DNA from 3 places in the Pseudoalteromonas sp. APC 3694 genome. Region 3 is predicted to be linked to each of the others. Evidence: predicted binding sites of a transcription regulator. Region 3 holds the regulator's gene; each other region holds the start of a gene.
What was found. Region 3 encodes sigma-54, which starts transcription at its own class of promoters, with help from an activator protein. Its sites were predicted from a motif close to GTTGGCACGNNNNTNGNNT; they were not measured.
Positions count from the first base shown of each region.

Region 1: the regulator sigma-54 is predicted to act here: its motif matches at 3,244-3,262, upstream of QMA00_RS07325 (LiaF domain-containing protein).
Region 2: the regulator sigma-54 is predicted to act here: its motif matches at 1,439-1,457, upstream of QMA00_RS07500 (YggN family protein).

Region 1 is NZ_JASDDE010000014.1:36,368-43,223, forward strand. It holds gene QMA00_RS07290 (hypothetical protein) at 1-148, opposite strand, end outside; gene QMA00_RS07295 (5-carboxymethyl-2-hydroxymuconate Delta-isomerase) at 341-670, shown strand; gene QMA00_RS07300 (methyl-accepting chemotaxis protein) at 756-1,259, opposite strand; gene QMA00_RS07305 (hypothetical protein) at 1,276-1,575, opposite strand; tRNA gene QMA00_RS07310 (tRNA-Ile) at 1,836-1,912, opposite strand; gene QMA00_RS07315 (YqaE/Pmp3 family membrane protein) at 2,191-2,349, opposite strand; gene QMA00_RS07320 (BON domain-containing protein) at 2,414-2,983, opposite strand; gene QMA00_RS07325 (LiaF domain-containing protein) at 3,297-3,962, shown strand; partial or broken gene QMA00_RS07330 (VOC family protein) at 4,009-4,343, opposite strand; gene suhB (inositol-1-monophosphatase) at 4,580-5,383, shown strand; partial or broken gene QMA00_RS07340 (GGDEF domain-containing protein) at 5,399-6,026, opposite strand; gene QMA00_RS07345 (transposase domain-containing protein) at 6,028-6,279, opposite strand; gene secF (protein translocase subunit SecF) at 6,415-6,856, opposite strand, start outside.
Region 2 is NZ_JASDDE010000016.1:165-7,020, reverse strand. It holds gene QMA00_RS07515 (AzlD domain-containing protein) at 1-218, shown strand, start outside; gene QMA00_RS07510 (glutathione peroxidase) at 312-803, shown strand; gene QMA00_RS07505 (PA3496 family putative envelope integrity protein) at 922-1,107, opposite strand; gene QMA00_RS07500 (YggN family protein) at 1,495-2,289, shown strand; gene QMA00_RS07495 (hypothetical protein) at 3,049-3,189, shown strand; tRNA gene QMA00_RS07490 (tRNA-Ser) at 3,416-3,506, shown strand; tRNA gene QMA00_RS07485 (tRNA-Ser) at 3,560-3,652, shown strand; gene QMA00_RS07480 (RNA-binding protein) at 4,197-4,685, shown strand; gene QMA00_RS07475 (aminotransferase class V-fold PLP-dependent enzyme) at 4,669-5,793, opposite strand; gene QMA00_RS07470 (monodechloroaminopyrrolnitrin synthase PrnB family protein) at 5,795-6,856, opposite strand, start outside.
Region 3 is NZ_JASDDE010000056.1:12,809-19,664, reverse strand. It holds gene QMA00_RS15560 (KpsF/GutQ family sugar-phosphate isomerase) at 1-470, shown strand, start outside; gene kdsC (3-deoxy-manno-octulosonate-8-phosphatase KdsC) at 471-1,022, shown strand; gene lptC (LPS export ABC transporter periplasmic protein LptC) at 1,019-1,573, shown strand; gene lptA (lipopolysaccharide transport periplasmic protein LptA) at 1,563-2,102, shown strand; gene lptB (LPS export ABC transporter ATP-binding protein) at 2,099-2,824, shown strand; gene QMA00_RS15535 (RNA polymerase factor sigma-54) at 3,206-4,705, shown strand; gene hpf (ribosome hibernation promoting factor) at 4,732-5,019, shown strand; gene ptsN (PTS IIA-like nitrogen regulatory protein PtsN) at 5,024-5,476, shown strand; gene rapZ (RNase adapter RapZ) at 5,496-6,338, shown strand; gene QMA00_RS15515 (HPr family phosphocarrier protein) at 6,363-6,635, shown strand; gene mgtE (magnesium transporter) at 6,775-6,856, shown strand, end outside.

The sequences.
Region 1 (6,856 bases), on a different contig from region 3:
TATCGCTACAGTATTCGTTATCACTGCCCCACGCAGCCTCTGAGTCATAACATTCGCGCATGATGTTTTCGTTACTTATTTCATCAATTGCAATTACAAATACCAACTGGCTTGTGTGCTCTTCGTATAAGTCACCACAAATTGACATAAAACGTATCAACCAAAAATATTTGCCATAATAAATCTAAAATTAAACACGCTACAGGTCTTGTAATTGCTTAAATAGTTTATTGCTAAAAATATGTTCAAGCCACATTTTTAAAAATTAAGCGTTATGGGGTTAGCGTGTACAAACCCGTTTGGTATAATTAAATGAACCAATCTAAAGAGGATACGTTAAATGCCACACATTATTATTGAACACTCAGAAGATCTGCCTTTACTACCTCAAGTTCTTGTGGAAAAAATCCATACAACAACGTTTGAAAGTGGCTTATTTGATTTAGAAACAATAAAGACTCGCGCTATTGCTTATCAGCATTATCAGTTAGGTGTGGGTAAAGAAGGGTTTATTCATATTGCGGTGCATATTATGGCTGGGCGTTCCATTGAGCAAAAGCAACTACTAAGTGAGCAATTACTAGCCTGCTTGCAAACGTATTGCAGAGCCTCTGACAGTTTAAGCGTAAATATTTACGAAATGGATCACGAGATTTACCGTAAAAACTAACCGCTATTACAACATCATAGTTATAGGCGAGAGCGCTATAACTATGATGGTTTCCTCGCTCAACTGATTTTTAATTAAATCGTGTTTAAAGCGTAAACTTACCCAGTAAATCCCTTAAAATATTCGATTCTTTATTTAAACCATTACAAAGCTGCTCTGACTTTTTCATATTTTCTTTGGTTTGCTCTGCCGAATCGGAAATCATCACAATATTTTGGCTAATTTCTGAGGTTGCTAGTGTTTGCTCTCGCGTTGCAGTAGCCACTGAGTTGTTTAACTCGCTTAGTAGTACAATTTCCTGTGAAATACCATTTAATGTATGGCCGGTTTCTTTTAAGCGCTCGGCATTTTCTAGGGTGTTTTTGCTGCCCAATTCAATCGCTGTTACCGTGCTTGACGCTTTAGCATTTAACGAATCAATCATCTCATTAATTTGCTCCGTAGACTCCGCGGTACGTTGCGCAAGCGTTCTTACTTCGTCAGCAACTACCGCAAAGCCACGGCCCTGCTCACCCGCTCTAGCAGCCTCAATAGCCGCATTTAACGCCAATAAATTAGTTTGCTCGGAAATCCCTTTAATTACATCCAATACATGAGAGATTGATTTAATCTTTTATATGTTTGAGGTAATCAATAAATTTACCTCGGCTTTGCGCATCTTCATTATTATTCATCCATTGCTGCACAAATAAGTTTTGCGCTATTTCTTTGCCTACAACAATAGGTGTAGAAAGTTCCAGCTCTATTTGGCTTTTAACTTCACTAAGCGCAGTCGGTAAATCTACTTTTGCTAGTTTTTCTTCTGTATTTGAGCGAATACTATTGGAAAAGATGAGAGTAGATATTGCTAAAGGAGCAGCAACAGCCAGAATAAGGCTGAGGTATACTTTTCGTTTTAATAACATAGAACACCTAAGGAATAACTAAGCAGTATTTTATATACTGCACACAATTAACAGTAGCGACATTAAAGGGCATAAAGTAAAGATTTTTATAATAAAGCCCCATAACACTTTAATAGTAGATTCAACTGTGTTTATTACAATGTATTCAATAAAATTAATACAGAAATCAGTGCACTGGTGAAAAATACAATAGAAATAACAAAAGCGAATTTTATAAACTAAGAAAATGAGTTTTTATGTACTTGGAAAGCGTGTAAAAGTGGTGGCCCCTCCCAGACTCGAACTGGGGACCTAACGATTATGAGTCGTGTGCTCTAACCAACTGAGCTAAGGGGCCATCTTTGTATAACTGTAAGCAGTTAATTTTTTGAAGCGTTTAGCCACAGAGCGACTAAAGCGGGTTGCAGTATAAAAAGTTTTTAGGGGCTTGTCACTAGCAAAAAGCTTTATTTTAACAATCAAAGGGCTAACTGCTCAAATTGTAAGCTTTTAGATTTATTGATGGTGACGTTGAGGAAACGAACTCATTAAATAATAGTAGTCTGAGTAACTAATACACATACCTTACGATGACAATTAGCAACTCAGTATTAAATGTATTACTGCGATAGGGTGTTATTTTTTGGCGATAATATAAATCGCATGAATTAATCCAGGGAAATAGCCGAGTAAGGTTAGCAAAATATTTAACCAAAAATGCATCCCTAGTCCTACCTGTAAAAACACACCCAGTGGTGGTAATAAAATAGAAAAAATAATTCTAATGATATCCATAATTTAATCCTTATAATGTTAGCAAAGCAAAAAGCCCAGCAGGGCTGGGCTTTAGTATAGTGTATTATTCTGCAATAACAGTTAATTCATCCACTACCTTGCGAACATCTTCAGCGTTTTTAGCAATTTCCATCGCTAATTGCTTTTCAGCATCAGACTCAACTGTACCTTTTAGAGTTACCACACCATTATCGGTATCAACATCAATGTCTGTACCACCTACTTCAGAATCAAATAAGTAACGTGTTGTAATCACTGTAGTGATTTTAGCATCTGTTAAATCACTTTCAGTGTCGTTACCCATCATTTTAGAATCATGCTTCTTCATGTCGGTGTTTTTTACCACAGTTAGACTGTTTTCAACGTCAGTTACACCATCTAGGCTTAGCACGAGTTCTTCAGCAAGCTCTTTATCTAATTCGCTGTTTACTTTACCTGTTAGCATTACCTTGCCGTTTTTTACGTCCGTGTTGATATCAAAGTTATTTAGATTGGTGTTCATAAGCAATACTGTTTCTGCTTTCCCATCAATCCAAGCATCTTTGCTTTCGTTTTCCCAACTGCTTGCCTGAGCGCCCATTGCGGTTGTTCCTAATACTAGGGCTGCAATCATAGACTTATTAAATGTTTTCATAATCGTTCTCCTTTTGATTAAAGACACTTAAGCTAATGCGAGCATCGGGCCAACATTTTTTAACCTTTAATTTCAATAGGTTACTTTAAAATAGTAGATATTGGCTTAAACCTACTAAGTAAACATTTACAGACTATTGCGTAAAAGTTTCTCGAATAGCGAAACTTACTAAATAATTGTATATTTGGTTAATCTGTCGTTAATATAATAAAGAATCAAAAACCAAAAATCATAAACCACTGAATTTAAACAATTTAGTATTTGGTATAAGGCTTGCTTTGAAATAACCAGCAACCATAAAAGGATAATTTAAATGTCTGTTAAAATTGAAGACCGCCCTATTGAGCAAGTTCGTGAGCAAGTGATTGATCAGCTCATTTATAACTACAGCCATGGTGTTATTTCTGTAGAAGCATTTGAAAGGCGCTTAGACGACGCCATGGCAGCGAGTGACAATAAAGCACTTATGGATCTCGTTGAAGATTTAACCTTAAATACTGACCAGCAATATAAGGCGCAAAAGCACTCTCAATTTGCACCTAATTATAGCGCGCAGCATGAGACTGATGAAGAGCCACTTACATTAAGAAGCATTCTTGGTTCGAGTGAACGAAGCGGCCAATGGGTAGTTCCTCAAAACATTTACATAGAAAACTACATGGGGTCAGTCAATCTTGATTTTACGGATGCTATTTTTACCCACCAACATGTCACTATTCACGTTAATTGTTATTTTGGCAGCGAAGAAATATATGTACCAGAGCACGTTAATGTAGTTTCTAAAATGTTTTGTATTTTAGGCAGTTTTGAAAATAAAACAGTGTCACTAAATAAGCGCCAAGGGCCAACGATTCACATTGAAGGAAAAACTGTTTTAGGCTCTGTGGAAGTTAAAGTTAAACGCACTATTAAAGAAAAATTTATTAACTTTGCAAATGATCTAAAAACTCAACTTGGTATGAATGGTAAACATTATTAAATATGCTAAACATTGAATGAAGCCATAATAGTTGGCTTCATTCATATTATAAGTCGTTATTTCGTTCACTAGGTACATCACTCATGTACTCTACAAACTCAACCTCAAACCCTGCAGGGTCAATATAATAAAATTTTTTTCTAAATGGATTTACAGCACCTTCTTTACTTATTGCAAAGCCCGCATGTTTTAGGCGCGCTATTACTGCATTTAAGTTATTGGTTACATAGGCAAAGTGTGCCAAACCAACTTGATGTCCTGATAGGTCGCAGTTTCCCCTTCCCCCACACTTCTAATTGACCAATAGGGAAACGCTGCTTGGTAAAACTTAAGCATGGCGTTTATGTCACTAACAACTAAATTTACGTGTTCTAATTTCATAACTTTCTTCCTATTAATTGAATATAGAACATCATAAAACCTCAAGTTAACTTTAGGTAAAGCGCTAATTTACAAATTTATTGCCTGTTTTCGTTCCAATAAATATATTGAAAGATCATGCCTGTACAAAAAACACTCACAAGTATTTAGGCTTTATGGTTTACTTTATGGCAAAAACCGCTAAAATACGCCGGCTTAAATATATAAACGTTCTTTTACAACCCAAAGGTAATACCATGCATCCAATGTTAAACATTGCGGTTCGCGCTGCGCGTAACGCAGGCAAGCTTATTCTTCGTGCAAGTGAAGACTTATCAAAAGTTGAAGTGCAACAAAAAGGCACTAATGATTTAGTTACGAACATTGATAAAGAAGCCGAAGCCGTAATTCGTGACACTATTTTACGTTCTTACCCTGATCACTGCATCGTTGGTGAAGAGTTAGGCGAACACAAAGGTAAGGATGCTGATTACCAATGGATTGTTGACCCACTTGATGGCACAACTAACTTCATCAAGGGTATCCCTCATTTCGCAGTATCTATTGCACTTAAAGTTAAAGGTCGTTTAGACCAAGCCGTAATTTACGATCCAATTCGAGGCGAACTTTTCACCGCTTCTCGTGGTCAAGGCGCACAGTTAAATAGCAAACGTTTACGTGTATCTAAAACGGTTGAACTTGCAGGTTCTATTCTTGCAACAGGTTTCCCTTTCAAACAAAAACACCACTTAGATGCCTATTCTGAAGCGTTTAAAGCATTATTCGTACATACCGCTGATATTCGTCGAGCAGGTTCTGCAGCACTTGATATGGCGTATGTTGCAGCGGGTCGTGTTGATGGTTTCTTTGAAATTGGTTTAAAACCGTGGGATACAGCAGCAGGCGAGCTATTAGTTAAAGAAGCTGGCGGCATGGTTGTTGATTTTGCTGGCGGTAATAACTACAACGTGAGCGGTAACGTTATTTGTGGTGCACCTAAGCTAACACAAGCGATTGTTCGTGAAATGCGCCCAGTATTATCTGAGTCGTTATTACGTTAATTCGTAATACCGCACTTAAAAAAAGGAGCCTAGGCTCCTTTTTTGCTTTTTGTTAGCCACTTTTTTACTATTGGATAAACGCACAAAAACGGGTGCTGGCCTTTTTCGATTACAAATAAATAAGTAGCTGTGACGATAACGTTTTGCTTTTTTTAGCATCTGTGGCTAATGCCGCTACTTGATGGCTATTTTTACACTGCTGCAGATCCGGCTCAACTAAACCTATCAATAGTGTAAGTAAAAGTACAAACTGCTTTTCGCCCTCTCGATTAGTTGTCCAATCCCCTTTTTCAGCAATATGCTCTGGCGTAAAAAATACGCATGACTGCAGTTTAAATTGCGTGATAATGGTATTACAAACCTCCACCGCATCTTTTTTTTCAAACACCACCATAAAGTCATCGCCACCAATATGCCCGACAAAGTTAGCGCTGTGCGCACACGCTTTTACAGTCACATCGGCCAGAAGTTTTATCACGCTGTCCCCACTGGCGTAACCATACAAATCGTTAAATTGTTTAAAATGATTTAAATCGATATAGGCTAGTGAAAATGGCTGTTTATGTTGCAGACGCTGCTCTATTATTTCACTAATTGCCACATTACCCGGTAACATGGTTAGAGGGTTAGCATGTTGGGCGTGGCTAATAGGCTATCAAAGAGATGTCGAGTCTATTAGCGATATCCCAAACGGTTTCGTTTCGGAATAAACTCATTCCAATTACAGACCACATAACAGCTTCTAGCGGTAATCGCCTTTTACGCACAGTAGCAACACCTGCATGTTTAAATGCTTGTTCAAGAATATCAGGGTCAAGACCCTGTTTAAGTTTATCTAGTGTATGTACATCATTTAAAAATGAAGACATGTTATCGAAGTGCTGAATGAGAGACATAAAAAAATCCGATATTATTTCTAATATCGGATTTTGAAGCCATGGAAAGATCAGTCAAGTGATCATAAAAATATTCTTAACTGATCTGCATTACTCACAAGGAGCGGCTTTTTAAAAAGGATAATTTAATCTCAATTAAGGCATTGAGTCTAAATCGGCACCTTCTTTTTCAATCACCTCTGGTATTAAATCTTCTTTACTTACGCCCATGGCAATAGCCACCGAGCTGGCAACGTAAACTGAAGAATAAGTACCAATAAATACACCAAATAATAATGCGGTAGCAAAGCCATGAATAGTTTGGCCGCCCCATACAAAGAGTGCAATCAATACTAAAATAGTGGTAATTGATGTAACTAAAGTACGATTAAGTGTTTGCGTAAGTGACAGGTCAATAATTTCAATGGTGTCGTCAATACGTACTTTACGGAAGTTTTCACGGATACGGTCTGATACAACAATGGTATCGTTTAGTGAGTAACCTATCACGGCAAGTATTGCAGCCAAAATAGTTAGGTCAAACTCTAAACCAAGCACCGAGAATAAACCAATCGTAATGATTACATCGTGTAATAGT
Region 2 (6,856 bases), on a different contig from region 3:
TAGGGCCTAAAATGCAGCAGTTTTTGAGCTTTAGTGCACCTGCGGTTCTAACAGCGATTTGGGTGCCTATTGTATTTATAAATGATGGTGGCATTAATCTAAATTGGCAAAATCCTTATTTAAGCGCAGCGATTGTAGCCATTATAGTTGCTTACAAAACACATAATATTTACCTAACCACACTTGCTGGTATGGGGTTATTTTTGATTTTAAATTAACAGTAACGCCATAGCAGTGTTCACTATTTCGACTTTGTTAATCACCAAGCAAAGGTTAGACTATGCCAAATAAACAAATAATAGCTTAATAATATGCACCCATTTCATCAACTAAGTGCAACTAGCCTGCAAGGCCAACCTATCGATTTTCAAGAGTTTGTAGGTAAAGTTGTGTTAATAGTAAATACTGCAAGTGAGTGTGGATTCACTTATCAATATAAGTCATTGCAAGCATTACACGAAAAGTATGCCTGCCAAGGTTTAGTCATTATAGGTTTCCCGTGTAACCAATTTGGCCAGCAAGAACCCGGAGACGCGAATCAAATAGCGCAAGGTTGCTTAATCAATTACGGAGTTAGTTTTTTAATCGCAGAAAAAGTGAACGTTAATGGTCAGCATACACATCCGGTTTTTCGCTATTTAAAATCTGTATTACCGGGGTTGTTAACACGAAAAATTAAGTGGAATTTCACAAAGTTTTTGATTAATTCAGATGGCTCACCTATTAAGCGCTACGCGCCCTTTACTAAACCTGAAAAACTAGAAAAAGTAATTGAAAAAGCATTGCTCGCAGCTAAAGTTTGAGGCTTAAAAATTATAAAGAGGCATAAAGCCTCTTTATTACCAACCCACAGAGCTTTAAATACTACCTAAGTAGCAGTTAAAAGCTAATATGTCGGCACTGATTTGTACTAGCGACAACCTAATCAATATAATCGTTTAAGTCATCTTCACCTAGGTTTTTACGCAAGCGTTTTTGCTCAAGGTAATCCTCTAACTTTCTTTTCACCTTTTGCTTTTTCTTGTCGTGTTGATTACGCCCGACCATTTCGTATTCGTCTTCAACAAAATCATCATCTAGCGCATCGTAACTAAATGTCTTACCCACAACCCACTCCATAAAGTGTTTGAGACCAATTACGGATTCTTGTATCGCGATAATTGGTGAAATTAAAATGTTCAACGCAAATTCATTGTACAAATTTCCGTCAAAATAAAGCCACATCGCTATCCTAAATAGTCTCTGTGTCAGTATTGTGAATAAATAGCGCTAAATTTGAATTGTGGAAAGTGAGAGTTTTTTATCGTATCGATAAATTTTATTTATTAGCATTTAATTGTTGGTTATTTTGACCAAATTTTAGCTTTTTCAATGACTTTACTTTCAACTTCAAAGCAGCTTAAAAATCACAAACCACTGTTTTTAAACACTAAAAACTATTGGCACCAAACTTGTTATAAGTTAATTATCATCAGCAAAAAACAGAGAATAAACATGAAAGAATTATTATTAGTTAGCGCAATTATGTGCGCCCCCGGCGCCATGGCTCATAACGATAACAGCTCTTCAATTTCATTTAGTAACGACGAATGTAACGTTGTATTTAAGAACGATGTGCGCATCAAACCTAATGAGTTAGAAATTGTTAAAGCCAATAATCAGCGCATGCTATTTACCGCTGAAGGTGAGCTGTCTATCAATGGCGAGCAAGTAGCATTAAATAGTGCACAGCGCCAAGCACTGACCAACTACACAGATAATTTACGCGTGCAATTACCTGAAGTGGCCAATATTGCCCTTGAAGGGGTTAAAATTGCAGGTGTTGCATTAGAAGAAGTCGCCAATGCATTTAATATTAATGGCCTCGATAACATTGCAACCTTGATGGACGATATTCAACAAGAAGTAGAGGGTACCTTTTACCAACAAGGTACATTTGTCATGGGCCAGCAAAGCTTCACTCAGTTTGGTGAAAACTTTGAACAGCAGTTTGAACAACAAATAGAAACTGCCGTTGAGTCGGCCGTAATGCAATCAATGGGCAGTATTTTAGTAGCATTAGGCTCTGAGCTAATGGGTTCAGGTGGCGATATGCAAGCCTTTGAAGAGCGCATGGAAAATATGGGCGCACAAATAGAAGAAAAAGTAGAGCTCCATGCAAAAAAACTTGAACAGCGTGCAAATACACTGTGTGGTGACTTTATTGAAATCGCACAACAAGAAATTCAACTTACTGCGCAAGTGCCTGCATTAAAAGGCTATGAGTTATTTACTATAAAACAGCACTAACTGCTCAGCATTTTAATTAATCTCCCTTTGCGGCATTTGCTTTTAAGCTATGCCGCATTTTGCGTTTTTTACCCCACCAGTCCCATTTAACTCAAATAATAGACTGTTGAGTGGATCTGCTCTTGCTGTGCAGAGGCATTTTGTGGCTTCATAGTAAAATACAAACCAAAGTATAATCTTCACTTCGCTCTAGATCACATAGAATGCCGTTCGAGCTGATGATTGTAAGCCCAAATTGCAACATATTAAAACCACTCCTTTTTAAGTTTTAAATTCTGAGGCGGTGCGATCCCCAGTTAGACGCGTTTTAAAACGCAACCAGCTCCAAAGTGCCTAGTAACCTAGGCACTTTTTTTATAATTTAAAAGCCTAGCAACACTCTTTTTTATCGTTTATTTTAACGCTCTTCTCGGATAAATAATTAACCACCTATAAATAGCATGTTAAATCTTTGAATGAAGTAAAACCCACCCCAATAATACAAAATAATTTAATCTGAATAACTATTCAAAATAATCTATTTATAAACATATTAAAATAAAAAAACTGAAAAAAACCCCATGCAAAAGTGATATAGCACACAAACATAATGAATAAATATACAAATATCAAAACAAACGCCATTAAATAGCAAATCAAAAAAACACTTTCAGATTAAAAAAACTAATACTTCACCAGCAATTTTTATCGCTTTATTTTTAACCAACCTACGGGCAAAATGCACACGTTTTCAACAGACACAACCTTGGAGCGAATACAATGAACCCAATTAATACATTAAACCAAACAGCCACAACTCACGTTGCAGTTAAACCAACTAATCGCAAAGCGAGAATGTTAGCTAAACTTAACCGTTACGGAAAAAAATTAGCACTTGGCGGTGCAATTCAATACAAATAGTCACCCAACCATGATTTTTGTATTGTTGCAGCAAACACCCAACCACTAAATGAAGTTTCTTCTTTAGCTCCATCTGTTTGCTGCCAGCTCCCTCCTCATAGCTAAAAATCATCTTTAATTTTCATAATTTACAAAAAAAACCTCATTTACGCTCACTTTTTAAGCAAACGATCTTTTTGCTATTTACACAGGCAACTCACCTAAGTATTATCCTGCATCACGACGTGGAGAGATGGCAGAGTGGTCGAATGCACCGGTCTTGAAAACCGGCAGGGGTTTATAGCCCCTCTAGGGTTCAAATCCCTATCTCTCCACCACTTATTTGTATTAATTGGTTTTTTCCGATTGATAACACGCTAAATAATGCGTCGGAGAGGTGTCCGAGTGGCCGAAGGAGCTCCCCTGCTAAGGGAGTATAGAGTTTGTAGCTCTATCGAGGGTTCGAATCCCTCCCTCTCCACCATTACTGAATATAAGCCACTTAATTGTGGTTTTTTTGTGCCCAAAAATAAGCTTTGCTGCTAATTGGGAGGGTGAGAGCCCTCGACTGGGTTCGATAAAGTGTCTGGAACAGTTTAGGCCGCTGCAAGCGTCGCGTAGCGATTGATTACATGGATGTAAGCAAGTCTATCCCTCCCTCTCCACCATTACTGAATATAAGCCACTTAATTGTGGTTTTTTTGTGCCTAAATTTTAACTCCGTTAAGAAATAGGGAGGGTAAGCACTCTCGACAGGGTTCGATAAAGTGTCGGGAACATTTTAGGCCGCTGCAAGCGTCGCGCAGCGATTAATTACAGGGATGTAAGTAAGTCTATCCCCCCCTCTCCACCATTACTGATTACAAGCCACTTAATTGTGGTTTTTTTGTGCCTAAATTTTAATAGCCTCTATTAATTTGCACTTTTTATAACGCAGTCGCAAGCGTATGCTAATAAATTAAACAAATTGTATGGTGTCACAACTTAGTGCATTATAAATGGTACTTTAAACCAGCTTAGGTTTAACCATGACGAAGCTAATATTACTACTGTATTGTTTGGGTGCCTGTGCTGTTAGCATGGCAAATGAAGTGACGGTTTATAAATGCACCATTAAAGGAGTGCCTACTTTTAGTCAAACTCCTTGCGCTGAAGACGCTCAAGTGATCACGCTTAGAAACGTCAACATCATGCAAACAAATACGCCACAATCTGAGAACACACCAGTTGCCGATACTTCTGTTGACGATTATCTAGCGGTGCAACAAATAGAGCGTGATATTGTGCAGCTTGAGCTTAAGATTAAACAATACCAACAAGAATACGCACAAAAAAAACAGCAAATCGATTACATGACCCAAGATAAAGCAAACCGCTTAGGGGCCAGCTCAATTGCGAATGCCATTACCACTGAAACGGCGGCACTTAAGCAGCGATTTGACCCACAAATCAAGCAAGCACAACAACAAATAGAAGCACTCACTCAAAAAAAACAGCAGCTTAGTCAGCAACCTTAAGTATGTGCTTCACAACATCAATAAATGTTTGTATCTCTGACTTTGTATTATATATGTGAGGTGAAACACGGATGCCGAGTTTACGCACATCAACACTTATTTTTGCAGCCTCTAATGCCGTTAATACACTTTGCTGATGCTCAGAAAACTGCAAAATAGCGGTGCCACTACATTGCTCTTTAGCGCTAGGTGACATTAAAAAAGCGCCCAATTGCTGCTGAATTAACTCAAGTAACATCAAGTTGTGCGATCTCACTTGTTCAACACCAAATTCAACAATATATTCAATACTATGAGCGGCAATAATATAAGGAAGTACCGAGGGCGTACCGCCCCAAAACCTTAGTGTTTTAGCGTTATATTGAAAATGCGCAATATCAAACTCGAATGGGTTTTGATGTGAAAACCAGCCAACATCTTTTGGTTCACATTGTGTTATTTGCTTTGGATTTACCCATAAATAAGCAGCTCCTGGCCCTCCGCATAGCCACTTCACACTTGAACCAATCATAAAGTCGGCATTTAACGCCGTTAGGTCTATAGGAATAACCCCTGCCGATTGCGCCACATCAATTATTGAGAGTGTATTCGTGACTTTACTCAGCGCCACAATATCGTTTATGGGAGCTTGTACACCCGTATTAGAATAAACATGGCTGACAAACACACCATCAATCTCTGGAGTTAAATATCGCTGCCATACCTGTCTATCACTCAAGTCTTCATACTCAGGGATGTAGCGTATTTTTGCACATTCAGGCAATGCTTTTTGCATTACAAACCCCATACTGGGAAAGTCAGCCTGCGCCATTAATACCGTACACTGTGGTTTATTAAATACGGGGTGTGACATAACCAATTTAGTTAAACCACTGGATAAATTAACCTGAGGACAAAATTGCTCACTAGGCGCATTAAACAACTGCCCTAATGCCTCAGTAAATCTTTCAATGGCGGGTAACCACTGTTGCCATGGCTCTTTTACACTTTCTTGCCAAGGAGTAAAAAAATGTTCAGTGGCATTTTCTAAGCTCGTTTTTAATGGGCGGCCAACAGAGTGGCTTAGTAAATAACAACCCTGTGGCATACAAAAATCATTTTTAGCCATATTAATTAATCCACTGTTTTAGCGTGTTTAAATCATCAAAGCGCGTATTTATGTCGTCACGCTTTGCAGCGGCACGCCTATCTCTTAACTTAGCTAATGAATCAAGCAGTACCGGTAGAGGAGGTCCACTGGCAGTGACTTTACTCATATGCTGTTGTTGCATGTGCTGTGATGGCTGAGCAATAAACTTTTCCACCAGCTGATTATGATGACCGATAGCGGTGTCGCCATGTAATTTACACACTTGAATAAATAGTTTGCCGTGCTTTTGAAACCACTTTGTATTTTTATATTGTTCGGCCTCTAAAAAATCATCCATTAGGCTTTGCATACGCATGGCTTCACGAAGTATTTGTTGATCCTCTGGCATCATATATAAAAATTTATCCACCAGCATTTGCGAGTAACTCGGCTCATTGGCACTGCAAAGCCCTAGCAGCATATCAATAACATTAATACCGGCAAAGTCTCCCGCATTTGCACCACGGTAAACCTCTTTACCTACCCTGTAAGGCTTGTAATATGGGCGTACACAATTAAAAAAACGTTCGGTGTCTAGCTGAGTGTATAAGGCGTTATTCGACGCTATTACATCCATTAATGCCGTTTTAACCACCTCAAGTAGTTCAGCCGTGACAGGGTGTGAAATGCCTAATGGCAGTATTTTTAATAAAGCATCACTCGCACGTTTATACGCTAAAATACCTTGGGTGTTGTAATCTAAAAAAAGGGCTTCATCATCAAGGTTTGTAAAACGCTTATAGGTGCCATTAATGGCTTTATTATGCGTGGTTAGATGCGCAGTAGCAAAACGAGGGGTTACTCCAATAGAAGCACCAATATGCATAGCAAGCGCCGATGCTTCAACTAATGGTGAGGTTGTTTCTCTGCTTGGCTCTGTGATCTCATGTCTACGGCAGGCCGCCATGAACAAACCAACATTACCAAGCAAATCGAATGCGCTATCAAATCCTTCGTCGGTATTACCTTCGGCTAATAAGTCGCTGATCAACGCATTACCTTGCTCCTTTAGTGCCAGCTTTAAGCTATCACCAACCCCCTC
Region 3 (6,856 bases):
TGGCGGTGGCATTATTAGAAGCACGCGGCTTTACTGCTGATGATTTTGCACTATCGCACCCTGGTGGTAGCTTAGGCAAGCGATTACTCTTAACTCTTAAAGATGTTATGCACAGCGGTATTCACACGCCTATTATTAATGAAACGCAAACCATTAAAGACGCCTTAATTGAAATGTCAGCCAAAGGGCTTGGCATGACCGCTATTATAAATAGTAATCAGCAATTATCGGGGTTGTTTACCGATGGTGATTTACGCCGTATTTTAGAGCAACGTATTGACATTCATAGCACTGAAATTAATGTTGTGATGACCAAGTCGTGTACTACAGCTACCCAAGAGATGCTCGCGGCTGAAGCGTTAAATATTATGGAACAAAAACGTATTAATGGTTTAATTGTAATTAATGAGCATAATCAACCGATTGGCGCACTAAATATGCAAGACTTACTTAAAGCCGGAGTGCTATAAATGCAATTTGAAGATCTCTATCAACCGCTAAGTGATGATGCAAAGGCGCGCGCAAAAAAAGTAAAGCTATTAATTTGTGATATTGATGGTGTATTTTCTGATGGCCGTATTTACCTTGGAAACCAAGGTGAAGAACTCAAAGCATTTAACACCAAAGACGGATTTGGTATTAAAGCCCTGATTAACAGCGGTTTTGAAGTCGCCGTAATCACTGGGCGCCATTCTCATATAGTGCAGCAACGTATGAGCAGTTTAACCGTACAACATATATATCAAGGCCAAGAAGACAAGCTTATAGCCTATCAAGAATTAAAACAAAAATTAGCGCTTAGCGATGAGCAAATTGCTTATATAGGTGATGATGGCCCAGACATGCCAGTAATGGAGCAAGTCGGTTTTGCGGTTGCCGTAAACGATGCTCATCCACTTATTAAACGTTTATCACATTATGTAACCCAACTGCCCGGCGGTTTTGGGGCGGTAAGAGAGCTGACAGACTTACTTATGCTCGAAAATAACAAGCCACTAACTAGCCAAGGAACGAGTTCATGAATGTAGCGCGCATTATACTGAGCGTTTTATTCATAAGCTGTATGGTTTGGCTCTGGTATCCTTATTTTACTAAGGTTGATATTACTGCAAGCGAAGAAACACAAGTTATTGCTAAGCCTGATTATACCGCTATTGAGCTAAAACAAACGGCTTATAATGAACAAGGTAAAGTGAGCCATAAGGTAACTGCGGTAAAAATGGAGTTGTATCAACAACTCGGTTTTACCTTTTTTGAAAAGCCTATATTCACTTTATACAACGAGCAGCAAACATGGCGTATTAACGCCGATGAAGCCACCCTCTACGACGACCGTCAACTGGTGTTAGAGGGTAATGTAACCGCTCAAAACTTAGTAGATAACGCCATGATCGATACGATCACCGCCCAGACCATCAATGTTGATATAAAACTATTAACCATGCAATCACAGCAGCCTGTCGTTATTACAGGACCTAATTTAAAAATCACAGGTAAAGGCCTTGAGGCCGATTTAAAAACCGAGGTGATTAAACTTATTAACCATACGCGAACCCTATATTATGACCAATAACCTATTTAAAATTTTAATTGTTCCCTCACTATTAATTGCTTTTAACAGTAATGGCGCTGAACCTGCTGAAGCCCCCGCTGCTAATCAAATTTCAATTAGTGCAGATAAGCAAGAAGGTCAATTAAAAGAAAACGTAGGCATTTTTGAGAAAAATGTTGAAATTATTCATGGTAATCGCCGTATCACAGCTGACCGTTTAGAAGTGCATAAACGCGATGACCTAGGCGATAACAAACAGTTATTAATTGCCACAGGCAGCCCTGCATATTTTGAAGAAACACAAGCCGATGGCACCATAATGAGCGCCAGTGCGAATGAAGTGCGTTACGATGTGTCGCTGCGTTTTTTAACCTTAATCGGCGATGCAAGCATTGCTCAAGCAGGTCAAAAAATAACAGCTAAAAGTATCACTTACGATATCGGGCAGCAGTTAATTAGCGCAGAAAAAGACGAAAACTCAACAGACCGTGTACACACTATTTTAGTGCCTGTTGAAAATAAAAAAGAAGATGATAAAGGCCAACCATGAGCACATTAAAAGCAGAGCTATTAGCTAAAAGCTACAAAGGTCGTGAAGTTGTAAAAAACGTTGGCCTAGAGGTTGAAGCTGGCAGTATTGTGGGGTTACTTGGCCCTAATGGTGCAGGTAAAACCACCACTTTTTATATGATTGTAGGCCTTGTCCCTAGTGATAAAGGCAAAATATCAATTGATGATAAAGATATTACTTTATTACCGATGCACAGCCGAGCGCGTTTAGGGATTGGTTATCTACCGCAAGAGTCGTCTATTTTTAGAAAGCTGACTGTTTATCAAAACTTAATGGCTATCTTAGAAACACGTAAAGAATTAAATAAACAACAACGCGAAGATACCTTAAATAATTTACTTGATGAATTTAGCATTCAGCATATCCGCGACAGCCAAGGTATGGCCTTATCAGGTGGTGAACGTCGCCGCGTTGAAATTGCTCGCGCGTTAGCAGCAAACCCTAAATTTATCCTTTTAGACGAACCCTTTGCGGGGGTTGATCCTATCTCAGTATTAGATATTAAAAAGATTATAGAGCATCTTAAAAACCGTGGCATTGGCGTACTTATTACAGACCATAACGTGCGCGAAACACTTGATGTTTGTGAAAAAGCCTACATAGTTTCTCATGGGGAGTTAATTGCATCAGGCACTCCTGAATACGTATTAAACGATAAAACAGTACGCGATGTTTATTTGGGCGAGCAGTTCAAGCTCTAATATGTGTGTTATTACACTAAGCATCTGCTAAGATTAATTATACTTAGGTCTGTTGACCTTTCAAGGTTGAATTTTCAGCAGTTTGTTTGGTATTTAGGCAAGGCAGAGTCTATGTGGTGTGATATTCCCCATAAATAGGCGATAACGCAGCATCAATGCCAAACAGGCGCTGCCCTTCGGGTTCTGCCTAGGGACGATTTACTCTTTGTTGCCTACATGGATGTAGGTAAGGAGCGTGAGCAGGACGCGGAAGCTTTGCTCGGTTTTGACTTAGCCCACTAGGTTACAAACCTCGCGCCGCAATTAAACCGCCCCTAGTTTGAACAAATTTTAATCCGTAAAGGTCAACAGACCGTAATTTAAAAGGATTGTTAGAGATACATGAGGCAATCATTACAGCTGCGCATGGGCCAGCAACTTACAATGACTCCACAGTTGCAACAAGCAATTCGCTTATTGCAACTCAGTACATTGGATCTCCAGCAAGAAATTCAAGAAGCGCTCGATAGCAACCCCTTGCTTGAAGTTGAAGAACATGATTACAGCGAAGACACTGCAGGTAAAAACGAACAAAAAGCCGATAACGATGACTTAACGCTAAGTGCCTCAGCTGACGATAAACCTAGCGAGTATGAGCAAGATAGCGGCGAAGCAATGACCAAAGACACCATTAGCGATGATATGGCTATGGATGTTACTTGGGATGAATATATGAGCGCTGCGCCTGCCTCTTCATCGGGTCCAATGCCAGAAGATGAATCTATTTATCAAGGCTCTTCGACTGAAACGCTGCATGAGTATTTAATGTGGCAACTTCAACTGACGCCGTTTAGTCCTACCGATGAAGCGATAGCTATTGCAATTGTAGAAGCTGTGGACGACTCAGGGATTCTAACCCTTAGCTGTGAAGAAATATTAGAAAGCTTTAACCAAGAAAACGACGGCGAAGATGAAGTTGAACTTGACGAAATAGAAGCGGTACTAAAGCGTATTCAACTATTTGATCCAGTGGGAATAGCCGCGCGTAGTTTACAAGAGTGCTTGTGTATTCAGCTAAATCAATTTGATAAAGACACACCTTTTTTAAACGAAACAAAAATGATCTTAACCGATCATATTGATTTACTTGCTGCACGTGACTATCGCACGTTGATGAAAAAAACAAAGCTTAAAGAAGATGAGCTAAAAGAAATCATGACGTTGATTCATACGCTCAGCCCAAAACCGGCAGACACTATTGTTAGAGAAGAGTCTGAATACGTTATTCCTGATGTGTCGGTTAAAAAAGTTAAAGGTCGTTGGGTAGTTGAATTAAATCCAGATAGCATGCCTAAGATCAGAGTAAATAGCCAATATGCAGCTATGTCGCGTACGGTTAAATCAAGTGGTGATAGCCAGTTTATTCGCTCGCACTTACAAGAGGCTAAATGGTTTATAAAAAGCTTAGAAAGTAGAAATGACACGCTACTTAAAGTAACCAACTGTATTGTGCAGCAGCAACAGGCCTTTTTTGAACACGGCCCTGAGGCTATGAAGCCTATGGTGCTTAACGATGTGGCTGAAATGGTGGAAATGCATGAGTCGACTATATCGCGTGTTACTACGCAAAAATACATGCATACACCACGTGGCATTTTTGAGCTTAAATATTTCTTTTCAAGCCATGTAAGTACTGAAAATGGTGGCGAATGTTCATCAACAGCAATACGTGCATTAATTAAAAAATTAATCGCTGCAGAAAACTCAGCTAAACCATTGAGTGATAGTAAAATTGCAGATATATTGGCAGAGCAAGGAATTAAAGTAGCGAGGAGAACCATTGCAAAATATCGCGAATCTCTAGCTATTCCCCCGTCTAATCAACGTAAAAGTTTGATTTAAGGCGTACAACAAAGAGGAAAATGTTTATGCAACTGAATTTAACTGGTCGCCATGTAGATATTACCGACTCGCTTAGAGACTACGTAAATAGCAAATTTTCGAAGTTACAGAGGCACACTGATCACATAACGAATGTGCACGTTATTCTCGATGTAGAAAAACTAAACCAAAAAGCTGAAGCAACCGTTCATGTTAGTGGCGCTGAGATTTTTGCTTCTACTGAGCATCAAGATATGTATGCCGCTATAGACTCGCTCATTGACAAGCTAGATCGTCAAGTAATTAAACACAAAGAGAAACTTGCTCGACACTAACACTATGAAACTAAGCTCACTTATCTGTCAGGACTGCAGTAAAGCTGCGGTCCTTTTTAATAGTAAAAAAAGAATTTTAGAATTTATCAGTGAATTGGCTCACAATAAACTGCCCTATTTAACACAACAAGATATTCTTAATGCATTAACTGCAAGAGAAAAGCTTGGAAGCACAGGCATTGGTCGAGGCATTGCTATTCCACATGGTCGCATGAGCGGTGCTCAAGAGCCCCTAGCTTTGATTTTAGTGAGCGAAACAGCTATTAATTTTGATGCGATTGATAACCGGCCGGTTGACATTTTTGTCGCGTTAATTGTTCCCGATGGCGATAATCAGCAGCATTTGAAGACGCTAGCCACGATTGCTGATAAGCTCAATGATAAAGAATTTTGTAAACAGTTACGCGCCGCCAAATCGGATAGCGAACTGTATCAGGTTATCGTCAGTCAATCGTAGTAATAAAGAAAGGTGATAAATGGAATTAATAATTATAAGCGGTCGTTCAGGCTCAGGTAAATCTGTGGCGTTACGCGTTGTGGAAGACTTAGGTTATTATTGTGTAGACAATATTCCTCTTAATTTATTACCATCATTAGTGCGCAGCGTTTCCGACAGTTATAATAAAATTGCTGTGAGTGTTGATGTGCGTAATCTACCTAAAGAGCAACAGCAATTTAATGAAATACTCGAATATTTACCTGGTTTTACTAAACCAACGGTATTTTATTTAGACAGTGACGATCAAACATTAATAAAACGTTTTTCAGAAACGCGACGTCTCCACCCTTTATCTATTGATTCTTTGCCGCTTGATTTAGCCATAAAAAAAGAAAAACAACTACTTGATGTATTGATTAACCGTGCTGATTATATGATTGATACCACGGATTTAAGTGTGCATCTGCTTGCTGAATCTATTCGTGAAAAAATACTCGGAAAAAAAGATAAACAACTGATCATTACCTTTGAGTCATTTGGTTTTAAACACGGCATCCCTAAAGAAGCAGATTACGTATTCGATGCCCGTTTTTTACCAAACCCGCATTGGGAGCCTGAACTTAAGCCACTTACGGGGCTGGACCAACCAGTAAAAGACTACCTAGCAAGTCACAGTATAGTGCAAAAATTTACATGGCAAATTCAAACATTTGTGCAAACATGGCTGCCGCATTTAGAACGAAATAACCGCAGCTACTTAACCATTGCAATTGGCTGTACCGGTGGGCAACACCGCTCTGTTTATTTAGCGCAAACCATTGCTGAAAGCTTTGCAATGAGTCATCCTAATGTAAAAATTCGCCACCGAGAACAAGAATAAAATCAAAGCTTGCGAGAACATGTCATGCGCTTAGAAAATACATTTTTAATAAAAAACAAATTAGGATTACACGCTAGAGCGGCGACAGTATTAGCTCAGCTTTCTGTGCAATTTGATGCCACAATCACTTTATTTCAAGATGACAAACAAGCCGCTGGCGATAGCGTGCTGGCACTTATGTTACTCGAAAGCAGCCAAGGCAAAGAAGTTAAGGTGGTATGCGAAGGCCCCGACGCTGAGCCTGCACTTAGCGCAATAGGTGAGCTCATCGACCAACGATTTAATGAGCAAGAATAAAAAAGTTCATTATTAACTCATCATCCTAAGCTTAGGTTAATAGTGGTTGAGTTAGTTTGCTCACATAAAGTAAGATAAACTAAAATTGAATAGCATTTATACCCTTCCAGCATGTAATACAATTTAATTAAGGACGCCAATGCCTGAAGCTTTAGAACAAGATATTCCACTACAACAGCTAAAACAGGTGACTAAGTCACTAAATAGTGGTCAATTTGTTC